Pseudoduganella albidiflava: one gene and its partner. The protein of the gene in region 1 interacts with the protein of each later gene in a pairwise test. Links are inferred from orthologs where the notes say so. Each region holds a gene or a part of one and is shown on either strand. Other genes may lie near its edges.

What was found. Proteins that work in one complex are often made in the same cells at the same time.
Region 2: the proteins of EYF70_RS26270 (region 1) and EYF70_RS01995 interact in binary tests that used the Escherichia coli proteins (3 or more experiments, as listed by UniProt). The link is inferred for Pseudoduganella albidiflava from one-to-one orthologs.

The regions. Positions count from the first base shown.
Region 1 is NZ_CP036401.1:6,312,106-6,318,806, forward strand. The notes cover bases 2,286-5,034. They hold EYF70_RS26270 (PTS sugar transporter subunit IIA), read left to right. Parts: upstream 2,286-3,293; coding sequence 3,294-3,776; downstream 3,777-5,034. Other genes in these bases: queF (NADPH-dependent 7-cyano-7-deazaguanine reductase QueF), read left to right, coding at 2,286-2,976; hprK (HPr(Ser) kinase/phosphatase), read left to right, coding at 3,812-4,747. Outside these bases: ilvA (threonine ammonia-lyase, biosynthetic), read left to right, coding at 358-1,890; more of queF, read left to right, coding at 2,143-2,285; EYF70_RS26280 (cation:proton antiporter), read left to right, coding at 5,218-6,471; RNase adapter RapZ, read left to right, coding at 6,512-6,701. UniProt on the Escherichia coli protein: Seems to have a role in regulating nitrogen assimilation.
Region 2 is NZ_CP036401.1:462,612-469,845, reverse strand. What follows is about bases 1,633-4,914. They hold EYF70_RS01995 (DUF4118 domain-containing protein), read right to left. Parts: upstream 4,587-4,914; coding sequence 1,833-4,586; downstream 1,633-1,832. Other genes in these bases: kdpC (potassium-transporting ATPase subunit KdpC), read right to left, coding at 4,605-4,914; kdpE (two-component system response regulator KdpE), read right to left, coding at 1,633-1,855. Also shown: EYF70_RS02005 (S41 family peptidase), read left to right, coding at 1-1,069; more of kdpE, read right to left, coding at 1,115-1,632; more of kdpC, read right to left, coding at 4,915-5,189; potassium-transporting ATPase subunit KdpB, read right to left, coding at 5,212-7,234. UniProt on the Escherichia coli protein: Member of the two-component regulatory system KdpD/KdpE involved in the regulation of the kdp operon. KdpD may function as a membrane-associated protein kinase that phosphorylates KdpE in response to environmental signals.

The sequences.
Region 1 (6,701 bases):
GCGGGTTGGCTCATGCGGGTTGGCTCATGCGGGTTGGCTCATGCGGGTTGGCTCATGCGGGTTGGCTCATGCTGTTGGCTCATGCTGGTGGTTCATGTTGACTCTTGCAAATTCGCTCATGCGGTTTCGGACATGCCGGCCATCTCGACCAGGCACGGTGAAGATTTGGCGGGTAGCGCAAGCTTCCCATTATAATGATCCGACACCTGTCAACCCCGCACGAATGAGCAGGCGCGCACCATCCCCGCGCACCCCTGCCCTCCTTCGCGCACTGCTCGCGCATTTCCCAGGCTACCGCCAACCGGGTCTTGAGCGATTCGCATCCGCCATCCGCCTGGATTCAACTGTTTGCCGACCATGACTACCGACTACCTGAAGAAGATCCTCACCGCGCGCGTCTACGACGTCGCCCACGAAACGCCGCTGGAACTGGCGCCGAACCTGTCCCAGCGCTGCCAGAACCGCATTTACTTCAAGCGCGAGGATATCCAGGACGTATTCAGCTTCAAGATTCGCGGCGCCTACAACAAGATGGCGCACCTGTCGGAAACCCAGCTCAAGCGCGGCGTGATCTGCGCTTCCGCCGGCAACCATGCGCAAGGCGTGGCCCTGTCGGCCGCCCGCATGGGCTGCCGCGCCGTGATCGTGATGCCCACCACCACGCCGCTGCTGAAGGTCGACTCGGTCAAGGCGCGCGGCGGCGACAACGTGGAAGTGGTGCTGCACGGCGAGTCCTATACCGATGCCTACCAGTACGCGCTCACGCTGGAGAAGGAACAGAAGCTGACGTTCGTGCACCCGTTCGACGATCCGGACGTGATCGCCGGCCAGGGCACCATCGGCATGGAAATCCTGCGCCAGCACTCCGGCCCGATCCATGCGGTCTTCATCGCGATCGGCGGCGGCGGCCTGATCTCCGGCGTGGCCGCGTACATCAAGCAGATCCGCCCCGACATCAAGATCATCGGCGTGGAAACGATGGATGCCGATGCGATGGCGCGCAGCCTCAAGGCCGGTGAACGCGTGACCCTGCCGGACGTGGGCCTGTTCGCGGACGGCACCGCGGTGCGCCTGGTCGGCGAGGAAACCTTCCGGCTCGCGCAGCTGTACGTGGACGATGTGATCATCGTCGACACGGATGCGATCTGCGCCGCGATCAAGGATGTGTTCACGGATACCCGTTCGATCCTGGAACCGTCCGGCGCGCTGGCCGTGGCCGGTGCCAAGGCGTATATCGAGCGCGCCGAGCTGACCAAGAATCCGATTCGCAATGAAACGCTGATCACCGTCACTTCGGGCGCCAACATGAACTTCGACCGGCTGCGCTTCGTGGCCGAGCGCGCCGAGCTGGGCGAGTTCCGCGAAGCCGTGTTCGCGGTGACGATGGCCGAACAGCGCGGCAGCTTCAAGCGCTTCTGCGAACTGATCGGCCCGCGCAACGTCACGGAATTCAACTACCGGATCAGCGACCAGGACCAGGCCCATGTGTTCGTCGGCATCCAGATCGCCGACCGCGGCGAATCGAGCGCGCTGGCACGGCGCTTCGAGGAGCACGATTTCCGCACGCTGGACCTGACGCACGACGAACTGGCCAAGTCCCACCTGCGCCACCTGGTCGGCGGCAAGAGCGCGCTGGCGCGGGATGAGTTGCTGTACCGCTTTGAATTCCCCGAGCGCCCGGGCGCGCTGATGCGCTTCCTGGACAGCATGGCGCCGAACTGGAACATTTCGCTGTGCCACTACCGCTCGCAGGGCGGCGACGTGGGCCGCATCCTGATCGGCCTGCAGGTGCCGTCGGAAGAAATGGATGAATTCGCAAAGTTCCTCGCCACCCTCGGCTACCGGTACTGGGACGAAACGCAGAACCCGGTCTACAAGCTGTTCCTGTAAACAGGGACGAACAGCGGTGGCGGCCTGGTGTCGGACACCAACGGCTCAAGCGCTGCCTCGAGGGCCAATTCTCCTCACCTGAGCGGCATCGGGGTCCATGCCTGATCGTGGGTGGCTTGAAAAACGGTGACAGGCACCAATTTCCGGGAAATGTTTCCAGAAGATGGAGCCTGCCACCGAACCTGACCGGGCCTGTTGCCGGTACCCGTTTTACGCTACCATGGCAGGCTGTCCCGTTCCAGAAGGCCCGCCATGTCGAACTCCCCCGAACATTCTCCCCTCGGCAAGAACTCCGCTTACCGCACCGATTACGCGCCGGAGCTGCTGTTTCCGATCCCGCGCATCGGCAAGCGTGACGAGCTCGGCCTGACAGGCACGCTGCCGTTCTTCGGTGTCGACATCTGGAACGCCTATGAACTGTCGTGGCTGAACATGCGCGGCAAGCCGCAGGTGGCGGTGGCGCGGATCACGGTGCCGGCCGATTCGCCGAACATCATCGAATCGAAATCGTTCAAGCTGTACCTGAATTCGTTCAACCAGACCCGGCTGGGTGGCCCGGAGGCGCTGCGCGACCTGCTGCAGCAGGACCTGTCCGCCGCCACCGGCGCGAACGTGCATGTGGTGCTGACGATGCAGGAGGATTTCGGCAAGCTGCAGATGGGCGAGCTGGAGGGCCTGCTGCTGGACCGCCTGGATATCGAGGTGGACAATTACTCGCCGCAGCCATCGATCCTGAAGGCCAACTTCGAGGAATTGCCGGTCGAGGAAGTGCTGGTCTCGCATCTGCTGAAATCGAATTGCCTGGTGACCGGACAGCCCGACTGGGGCAGCGTGCAGATCAGCTATTCCGGCCCGCAGATCGACCAGGAAAGCCTGTTGAAATACCTGATCGGCTTTCGCGAGCACAACGAATTCCATGAACAGTGCGTGGAGCGGATCTTCGTCGACATCCTGCGCGAGTGCCAGCCTGCGCATCTGACCGTGTATGCGCGGTACACGCGCCGTGGCGGCCTCGACATCAATCCCTGGCGCAGCAACTTCACCAAGGGCGGGCGGCCATCGAATTTACGCAATGCAAGACAATAATTGAGACAGCGCAAAGCATCCATATTGAGAGTATGCTCAGCTTCAGGATGCTCGCGGCACGTTCACCGGAAACGCGCAATAATCGGTGAATGCGGATTCATGCGAGTGAAATGTCGGCGCTCGACATTGTTTTGACGTGGAAATAGCGCCACGCGCATTGCTTGCTATTCCAGATACTTTTCAATGCGTGCATGGCAAGCTGGCCGGTAACGAGGCGCCGTTGCCGGACCGAGCAATTTCGGGTTACACGGCGGACAAACAGGCCTATAATTCTGCTCGCCAGCCACCTTTGTGCGCCGCACCAATTACGTCGCGTTATGAACAACCTGAGTAAAATCCTTTCGCCCGAGAACGTTCAGCTAGACCTGGAAGTTTCCAGCAAGAAGCGCGCTTTCGAGCAAGCAGGCTTGATTTTCGAGAACAACTGCGGGATTGCCCGCTCGACCGTTTCGGACAACCTGTTTGCCCGCGAACGGCTGGGTTCTACCGGCCTCGGCCATGGCGTGGCCGTGCCGCACGGCAGGGTCAAGGGCGCGAAGAGCCTGAAGTCGCCGTTGGCGGCCTTTGTACGGCTGGCCGAACCGATTCCATTCGAATCGCCGGATGGCAAGCCAGTGAACCTGCTGTTCTTCCTGCTGATTCCCGATCATGTGACCCAGCAGCACCTGGAAATCCTGTCCGAGATCGCTGAGATGTTTTCGGACGACGGGTTCCGTCAAGCGCTCTCCACCGACCCCGATCCCCAGTCCGTGCATCGCCGCATCGTGAACTGGCAGCCCAGCTTGCAGGCCGCCGGCTGAACGGGCCGCGGCCTCTTCCACAATAAAAAAAGCCCATGCTGCAAAATCCCCTGACGATTCAACGCCTGTACGACGACAATCGGGAAACTTTGCAACTGGGCTGGTTCGCCGGCTTTCCCGGCGGCGAACGAACGATCTCCGGCGACGCCGCCTCGGCCGCCGACCAGGTAGGCCACCTGAACACGATCCACCCGGGCCGCATCCAGGTGTTCGGCCACCAGGAAATCAACTATTACCACCGGCTCAAGGCGCTCACGCGCGCCCATGTCATTGGCGAGCTGATCGCCGGCGGGCCGCCCGCGCTGATCGTGGCGCAAGGGCTGGAAACGCCGCCGGACATCCTGGCGATCTGCGACGAAAAGAACATCCCGCTGTTTTCCACGCCGCTGCCGGCCGCCCAGGTGATCGACTTCCTGCGCGTGTACCTGTCGAAGAAGCTGGCGCAACGCATCATCATGCACGGCGTGTTCATGGACGTGCTCGGCGTAGGGGTGCTGATCACCGGCGATTCCGGACTGGGCAAGAGCGAGCTGGGCCTGGAACTGATTTCCCGCAGCCATGGCCTGGTGGCGGACGATGCCGTCGAATTCTCCCGCATCGCACCGAACATGATCGAGGGCCGCTGCCCGCCCCTGCTGCAGAACCTGCTCGAAGTACGCGGGCTGGGCTTGCTGGACATCAAGGCGATCTTCGGCGAGACGGCGGTGCGCCGCAAGATGCGCCTGAAGCTGATCGTCCACCTGGTGCGCCGCTCGGCCCTCGAGGAAGAAGTCGAGCGCCTGCCCTTCCAGTTCCCCACCGAGGACGTGCTGGGCCTGCCGATTCGCAAGGTCGTGATCCCGGTTGCCGCCGGCCGCAACATCGCGGTGCTGCTGGAAGCCGCCGTACGGAACACCATCCTGCAATTGCGCGGCATCGATACGCTGCAGGAGTTCATGGAGCGGCAGCGTCAAGCAATGAGTGGCGACTGAAGTCCCCTTCATTGCAACGTTGCCAGGGAGTGCACGCTTGCAAGCGTGCACCGTTCCGCAGGCACAGAGCAGTGCTCTGCGAAACCCCTGCTCCACCAGCGTCAAGCAATGAGTGGCGACTGAAGTCGCTCACTCATTGCAGTGCTGCCGAGGAGTGCTGCCTTGCAAGGCAGCACCGTTTCGCAGCACCGAGCAGGCTCGGTGAATTTCTGTTCCACCAACGGCAGGCAATGAGCGGGGACTGAAGTCCCCTTCATTGCAACGTTGCCAAGGAGTGCACGCTTGCAAGCGTGCACCGTTCCGCAGCACCGAGCATGCTCGGTGAAGCTGTGGCCATGCATGGCCACATCGTTCCGCAGGCACAGAGCAGTGCTCTGCGAAACCCCTGCTCCACTCCTGCTCCGCTGTCGCTGGCGCCACGCTGGGCCGTGAGCCGGTAAGATCGGGCCTCGCAGTCCTGGTACTCCTCCATGCCGACCTTCCAGTGGTTCCTCCTGATCGGCTGCCTGATGCTGGCGCGCGGATTGTGGGGAACGCCGATCGCTCATCTCCCTTTCACGTCCGCGATGATCTACCTCGCCGTTGGCCTGGTGGTGGGGCCGCTCGGCCTGGGCATCCTGTCCTTCGATCCGCTCGTGGAAGCGCCGCTGCTCGAAGTCCTGACGGAAGTGGCCGTGCTGATCTCGCTGTTCTCGGCAGGCATCAAGATGCCCGTCCCCGTGACGATCCCGCGCTGGCTGCCGTCGATTCGCCTGGCCTGGCTGGCGATGGCGATATCGGTCTTGCTGATGACCCTGTTCGCGTATTACGTGCTGGACTTGCCGCTCGGCGCCGGCATCCTGCTCGGTGCGATACTGGCGCCCACCGATCCGGTGCTGGCGAGCGACGTGCAGCTGCGCCATGCCGGCGACAAGGATCCGGTGCGCTTTTCGCTCAGCTCCGAGGCCGGCATGAACGATGGCAGCGCCTTCCCGTTCGTGATGCTGGGGCTGGGCCTGCTCGGCTTGCATGACCTGGGGCCGCATGGCCTGCACTGGCTCGGCATGGAGCTGCTGTGGGGCACCATCGGCGGCATCGCGATCGGCTGTGCCTGCGGGTCCGGCCTCGCGCGGCTGAGCCATGCGTTGCGCCGCTACCGGCCGCAGCACGAAGTGCTGGATGACCTGATGGGCCTGGGCCTGATCGCCGTGTCGTATGGCTTGACCGTCTCGGTGCAGGCGTGGGGTTTCCTCGCCGTGTTCGCGGCCGGCGTGGCCTTGCGCCAGACCGAGCTGACGCTGGCGGCGCGCTGCGGCAAGGCGATCATCACCGAGAATGGCGTCGAGCCCGTGCAGGACACCATTTCCGCCAATTCGCTGCTGTTCAAGGAGCACCTGGAGCGGCTGTCGGAACTGACCCTGGTCCTGCTGCTGGGCGGTGCCGCCGTGTACTGGCTCGACGACTGGCGCGGCTGGGCCACCGCGCTGTTCCTGTTCGCGGTGGCGCGCCCCGCCAGCGTGCTTCTCACACTCGGCCGTGGCAGCACGCGGACACGCGTCATCATCGCCTGGTTCGGCGTGCGCGGCATCGGCTCGCTGTATTACCTGATGTATGCGATCACCCATGGCTTGCCGGAGCCGCTGGCGCGCAGCCTGATCAGCATTACGGTCGCTGTCATCATGCTGTCGATCGTTGTCCACGGTACCAGCGTGACGCCGCTGCTCGATCGTTTCTGGCGGCGCTGAGACCGTCCGTACCCCTGCCGTTTTGAGGTATCATGCGCCCATGCGCATCGTCCTCATTACCGGCATTTCCGGCTCGGGCAAATCGGTGGCCCTGAACGTCCTCGAAGACACCGGCTATTACTGTGTAGATAACCTGCCGCCAGCCCTGCTGGCAAACCTCGTTGCCACGCTGGCCGAGGATGGCACCGCGGCGCTGGCCGTGGCCGTCGACGCCCGCAGCGCGGCCTCGC
Region 2 (7,234 bases), 5.8 Mb from region 1 along the record:
ACCGTCGTTGCTGGTGCTGTCCGTGGTCGGCGTAGTGGTGGCAGCAGGTGCGACCCAGCCCATGTGGCGGCCGCTCTGGGAACGCGTCAATCCTCCGCCGAAGGTCGTGGTCGACCGCGCGATGCGGACGCAAGCGCTCGATACGCTGGTGGCGAAACTGAACGAGAACTACATCTTCCCCGACAAGGCGAAGCAGATCGAAGCGGTGCTGCGCCAGCGCCAGCAGGAGGGCAAGTACGATGGCATCGCGGAAGGCGAACAGCTGGCAAGACAGCTGACGAAAGATATCCACGGCGTCGTCAAGGACCTGCACATGGAAGTGGTCTTCAGCCCCGGGGTGGTGCCGCCCGACGATGCGCTCGGACCTCCCCCCAGGACGCGTGCCGAGTGGGAGGAGCGCGCCCCCCTTCCCATGCGCCTGTTCGCCAGTTTGTCGGACCTTGGCGTGGAGAAGGTCGATCACCTGGGCCCGAGGGTGGGCTACTTGAAGCTCTCCGCATTCCATCCTCATTTCCTGGTGGACGAAAATTTCGCCTCGGCCATGGATGAACTGGCCGATACCGATGGCCTCATCATCGACCTGCGCGAGAACGGCGGTGGCGCACCGGACTCGGTGGCCTTGCTGGTCAGCTATTTCGTCGACGAGCGGACCCGCCTCAACGATATCTGGGACCGCAAGACCGGCGTCGCCAAACAGTTCTGGACGGTGGACAAGCCTGGCGGCAAGCGCTATGGCGGCAAGAAGCCGGTGGTGATCCTGGCCGGCCCCGGCACGATGTCCGCCGGCGAAGACTTCACCTACACGATGCAGGCACTGAAACGCGCCACGGTGATCGGCGAGCGGACCTGGGGCGGCGCCCACCCGGCGCGACCCTATCGGCTTGGCGACCATTTTTTCGCCGTGATCCCTGACGCGCGCAGCATCAGCCCGATCACCCAGGGCAACTGGGAAGGCGTGGGCGTCATCCCGGATATTCCGGCGGCACCCGACAAGGCGCTGGCGATGGCCGAGGACCTGCTGCGGCGCCGCCTTCAGGGCTCCGCCCCGCTGGCCGCCGCGGGACACTGACGGCACCCTGCCTTCCTGGCGCCGCGTCCCGGCGCCCGGACCGTATCAGCCCGGTGCGAGCAGCAGCCGGTAGCCGACCGCCGTTTCGGTCAGCAGGTGCGCCGGCTGGGCGGGATCGCGCTCCAGCTTCTGGCGCAGGTGGCCCATGTAGATGCGCAGGTAATGGCCGTTGTCGGCATTCGACGGTCCCCATACCTCGCGCAGCAGCTGGGGATTGGTCACCACGCGGCCGGCATTGTTGACCAGTACCGCCAGCAGGCGGTACTCGGTCGGCGTCAGGTGCACCATCTGGCCGCCGCGGGTGATCATGCGTGCCGGCAGGTCCACCTTCACGTCGCCGAACTGCACCACGCCGCCGGCGTCCTGTTCAGGGGCGCGGCGCCGCCGCTGCAGCGCGCGCACGCGGGCCAGCAGCTCGCCGACACCGAACGGCTTGGTCAGGTAATCGTCGGCACCGGCATCGAGCGCGCGGATCTTCTGCTCTTCGGCGACGCGGGCCGACAGCACGATCACCGGCACCGGCGACCATTTGCGCAGGTCGGCGATCAGGTCCACGCCATCGCCGTCGGGCAGGCCCAGGTCGAGGATCACCAGGTCGGGGCGGCGGGTACCGGCGTCGATCAGGCCGCGCTGCATCGTCGCCGCCTCCTGCACGTGCCAGCCTTCTTCCTCCAGCGCCATGCGCACGAAGCGGCGGATCTGCGGTTCATCCTCGACCAGCAGCGCGGTCGGCATCGGCCCGTCCGCCAGCTTGCTGGTCACCTTATTGCTCAACTTGTCGCTCATCCAGTGGTTCCTCCGGCAGCGCGGGCGGGGTACCCAGCGGCAGCGTGAAGACCAGGGCCGCGCCCCCTCCCCCGCCGCGCCGCGCGGAGATCGCGCCGCCGTGTGCCTCGATGATCGCGCGGCAGATCGCCAGCCCCAGCCCCACGCCGGGCTTGGCGGACTCCCGTTCGCCGCGCGTGAATTTTTCAAAGATCGCTTCTTCCTGGCCGGCCGGCAGGCCGGGGCCATCGTCGGCGACGGTGACTTCCAGGCTGCCGCGGAAGACCCGCGCGGACAGCGTGATCGTACTGCCGGCCGGCGTATATTTCGCCGCGTTTTCCAGCAGGTTGCCAAGTACCCGCTCGATCAGTACGGCGTCGTAGCGCACCAGCGGCAGGCCGGCCGGCAAGGCGGTGGCGATGCGGTGTCCGGCCAGCAGCGTGCGGCTGGCGCGCAGCGCACTGCCCACCGTTTCCTCCAGCGCCTGCCATTGCAGGTTCAGGTGCACGGCGCCGCTTTCGATGCGCGCCATGTCCAGCAGGTTCGCCACCAGGGTGCTCATGCGCACGGTTTCTTCCTGCAGCGCGCGCGCCAGGTCCATCTGCGTGATGGACAGGGCCGGCTTCGACATCGCCAGCGACTCGGCCAGCCCCACCAGCGACGTCAGCGGCGTGCGCAGGTCGTGCGACAGCGCCGCCAGCAGCGAGTTGCGCAGCCGCTCCGATTCCATCTGCACCAGCGCTTCCTGCGCCACGTCGATGTAATGCACCCGCTCCAGCGCGATCGCGGCCAGCGCGGCGAACGTGTCGAGATGGCGGCGCTGTTCGGGGATCAGCAGCCAGCGGCGCTCTTCCGGCTGCAGCGCCAGCACGCCACGGGTGCGCATCGGCGCGACCAGCGGCAGGTAGAACCAGGGCGACGCCGGCAGGGTGCCCGTGCCGATGCCGGCCGCCTCGGCATGGTCGAACGCCCACTGGCCGATGGCCGGATCGGGCGAATCCGCACCATCGGCGGCCGCCGGCGCCGCCGCAGCCTCCAGGCGCCCATCGGCATCCGGCAGCAGCAGTGCCACGCGCGCTCGAAAGGCCTGCGCCAGCGTGCGCTGCGTGATCTCGACCACCTGCTCCGCCTGCAACACACCGGTCAGCTCGCGCGCATATTCATAGAGCGCACGCACGCGCTCCTCGCGGTGCGACGCGACCCGGGCCTGGAAGCGCAGGTTGGCCGCCAGGTGGCTCGTGATCAGGCCCACCACCAGCATGACGCCGAACGTGATCAGGTACTGGACATCGCTGACGGCGAACGAGAACGTCGGCTGCACGAACAGGAAATCGAACGCGGCCACGCTGGCGAAGCTGCACAGCACGGCCGGCCCGCGGCCCAGCCGGAACGCCACCACCAGCACGGCGAGCAGGAACAGCATCGCGATGTTGGTGACTTCGAGCGCACCCGCCAGCGGCAGGCCCGCCAGCGCGACGGTACCGCTGGCGGCCAGCGCCAGCACGTAGCGCCCGTAGCCCTCCTGCCCAGAAAAACGGTGACAGTCACCATTTTTTCTGGAACTTCCGTTGCCCGAAAATTGGTGACTGTCACCGTTTTTCGAGAAACTTTGCTCGGCGGAAGCTACTTCGACGATGTCAAGCGCCGGGGCGGCGGCGGCGATGCGCCGCAGGTGCGGGGTGCGCCACGGCCTGGCGGGTGCGGCCCGGCCCAGCACCACCCTGGGGATATTCTGCGCCAGCGCGTAGCGGGCAATGGCCGTGCCGATGTCGTCGCCGGCCAGCACGGCCGTGGTGGCGCCCAGGTCCTGTGCCAGCTTCAGCACCTGCAGGATCTTCTCGCGCCGCGCGGCCGGCAGGCGTTGCAGCGCCGGCGTTTCCACGTACACCGCATGCCAGTCCGTGTTCAGCTGGCTCGCCAGCCGGGCCGCGCTGCGCACCACCTGTTCGCCATCCGCGCCGGTGCCCACGCAGGCCAGCAGCGCCGCGCCCGACTGCCACAGCGGGCGGATGGCCTGTTCCACGCGGTAGGCCTGCACGTCGCCGCCGATGCGGTCGGCGGTGCGGCGCAGCGCCAGTTCGCGCAGCGCGATCAGGTTCCCCTTGCGGAAGAAATTGCGGGCGGCGCGCCCGGCCTGCTCGCCGTGGTAGACCTTGCCCCGCCTCAGCCGGTCGAGCAGTTCATCGGCGGGCAAGTCCACCAGCACGACTTCGGCGGCCCGGTCGAACACGGTGTCGGGCAGGGTTTCCGCCACGCGGATGCCGGTGATGCCGCCCACCACGTCGTTCAGGCTTTCCAGGTGTTGCACGTTCACCGTGGTGAACACGTCGATGCCCGCGTCCAGCAATTCCTCCACATCCTGCCAGCGCTTCGGGTGCCGCGAGCCGGGCGCGTTCGAATGGGCCAGCTCGTCCACCAGAATCAGGCCGGGGCGGCACGCCAGCGCGCCATCGAGATCGAACTCGGGCAGCATCCTGCCGCGCCAGGCCACCTGCTTCGGCGGCAGCACCTCCAGGCCGTCGAGCAGCGCCGCCGTTTCGCCGCGGCCATGGGTTTCAGCGACGCCCACCAGCGGCCGCAAGCCCTCGGCCTGCAGCTTGCGGGCCGCCGACAGCATTGCAAAAGTCTTGCCCACGCCGGCCGAAGCGCCGAAGTAGATGCGCAGCCGGCCGCGCGCCGCGCGCTCTTCGCCGGCCTGCACCCGGGCCAGCAGGGCGTCCGGGTCGGGGCGTTGGCTGTCGATGGGAATCATGCGGCGCAGTGTAGACGATTACGGCGCAGCGGGCGCAAGCCGGTCGAGCGCCATGTTCAGCGCCAGCACATTGACCCTTGGTTCGCCGAGGAAGCCGAACCGCGGCCGCTCGGCGTGCTCCTCGATCAAGGTCGCCACGCTGGCCGGGGCGATGCCGCGCGTGCGCGCCACGCGGCCGGCCTGGTAGCGTGCCGCCGCCAGGCTGATGTCCGGATCCAGGCCGCTGGCGGACGCGGTGACCAGGTCGACCGGCACCGGCGCCGTATTGCCCGGGTCGGCCGCGCGCAATGCCGCGATGCGGCCCTTGACGGCATCGTGCAGTGCCGGGTTCGTGGGGCCCAGGTTCGAGCCCGCCGAAGCGGCGCCGTGGTTCGGCGCCGGGCTGGTGGCCGATGGCCGCCCCCAGAAGTAGCGCGGCGACGTGAATGCCTGGCCGATCAGGCGCGAGCCGACGGCCTGGCCGTCGCGGACGACGACACTGCCGGCGGCCTGGCCCGGCCAGGCCAGCTTGCCGATGCCCGTGACCACGGCGGGATAGACGATCCCGCACAGCAGCGTCAGCGTGGCGAAAATGGTGGCAGCGGGGCGGAGATGGGAAATCATGGCGGTTCCTTTCAGACGTCGTTCAGGCGAAGTGCAGCGCGGCCAGCGCCATGTCGATCAGCTTGATGCCGATGAACGGCAGCACCAGGCCGCCCAGGCCATACACGAGCAGGTTGCGGCGCAACAGCACGGCGGCGCCCAGCGCCCGGTACTTCACGCCTTTCAAGGCCAGCGGGATCAGGAACACGATGATCAGCGCGTTGAAGATCACCGCGGACATGATGGCCGAGCCGGGGCTGGCCAGGCCCATCACGTTCAGGCTGTTCAATTGCGGATAGGTGCCCACGAATGCCGCCGGGATGATGGCGAAGTACTTGGCCACGTCGTTGGCGATGGAAAAGGTGGTCAGCGCGCCCCGCGTCATCAGCATCTGCTTGCCGATTTCCACGATCTCCAGCAGCTTGGTCGGATTCGAATCCAGGTCGACCATGTTGCCCGCTTCCTTGGCCGCCTGGGTACCCGTGTTCATCGCCACCGCCACGTCGGCCTGGGCCAGTGCCGGCGCGTCGTTGGTACCGTCGCCCGTCATCGCCACCAGCCTCCCCTCGGCCTGCTGGTGGCGGATCAGCTTCAGCTTGTCCTCGGGCGTCGCTTCGGCGAGGAAATCGTCGACGCCCGCCTCGGCGGCGATGGCCGCCGCCGTCAGCCTGTTGTCGCCGGTGATCATCACGGTGCGGATACCCATCTTGCGCAGTTCGGCAAAGCGCTCGCGGATGCCGGCCTTGACGATATCCTTCAGCTCGACCACGCCCAGCACCCGGCCGCTGTCGACCACCACCAGCGGCGTGCTCCCGCGGCGCGCCACGTCGTCCGCCAGGCGCGCCACCTCGGCCGGCCAGTGGCCGGCCTGCCGCTCGACATGCTTGCGTATCGTGTCGGCAGCGCCCTTGCGCAACTGTCGCTCGCCGATATCCACGCCGCTCATGCGCGTCTGCGCCGTGAATTCCACGAATGCCATGTCCTCTTCGGCTCCCGCGGCAACCAGCTCATGCGCTCTTTCGTCCATCGCAAACCGCTGGCGCGCCAGCACGACGATGCTGCGTCCTTCCGGCGTCTGGTCGGCCAGCGAGGCCAGGTTCGCCGCGCTGGCCAGCTGTTCTTCCGTCACGCCGGGCGCCGGCAGGAACGCGGCCGCCTGGCGGTTGCCGTGCGTGATCGTGCCGGTTTTATCCAGCAACAACACGTCGACATCGCCGGCCGCCTCCACCGCCCGGCCGGAAGTGGCGATCACGTTCGCCGCCATCATGCGGCTCATGCCGGCCACGCCGATGGCCGACAGCAGGCCGCCGATCGTGGTGGGAATCAGGCACACGAGCAGGGCGATCAGCACCGTCACCGATACCGGCGCGCCGCTGCCGGAAGCCTGCACGGCGAACAGCGAGAACGGCAGCAGCGTCACGGTCACCACCAGGAACACGATGGTCAGCGCGACCAGCAGGATGGTCAGCGCGATCTCGTTCGGCGTCTTCTGACGTTTGGCGCCCTCCACCATCGAGATCATGCGGTCGATGAACGCCTCGCCGGGATTGACGGCGACGCGCACCACCAGCCAGTCCGACAGGACCCGGGTGCCGCCCGTCACCGAGGAGAAATCGCCGCCCGATTCGCGGATCACCGGCGCCGATTCGCCCGTGATCGCGCTTTCATCGACGGAAGCGACGCCTTCGATCACCTCGCCGTCGGCGGGCACCACGTCGCCCGCCTCGACCAGCACCGTCATGCCCTTGCGCAGGTCGCTGGCCGGTACCGGCAGCCAGCTGGTGCCGTACTTCGGCGTGGCCAGCTTCCTGGCAGTGACCTGCTGTTTCAGCGCACGCAGCGACGCCGCCTGCGCCTTGCTGCGGCCCTCGGCCAGTGCCTCGGCGAAGTTGGCGAACAGTACGGTGAACCACAGCCACACGGCGATGGCGGCGATGAATCCGGGGCTGGCTTCGCCTCCGCCGGTGGCGGCCTGCGCGGCCAGCAGCGTTGTGGCGATGCTGCCCACGTAGACGACGAACATGACCGGGCTGCGGAGCTGCACGCGCGGGTGCAGCTTGCGCAGC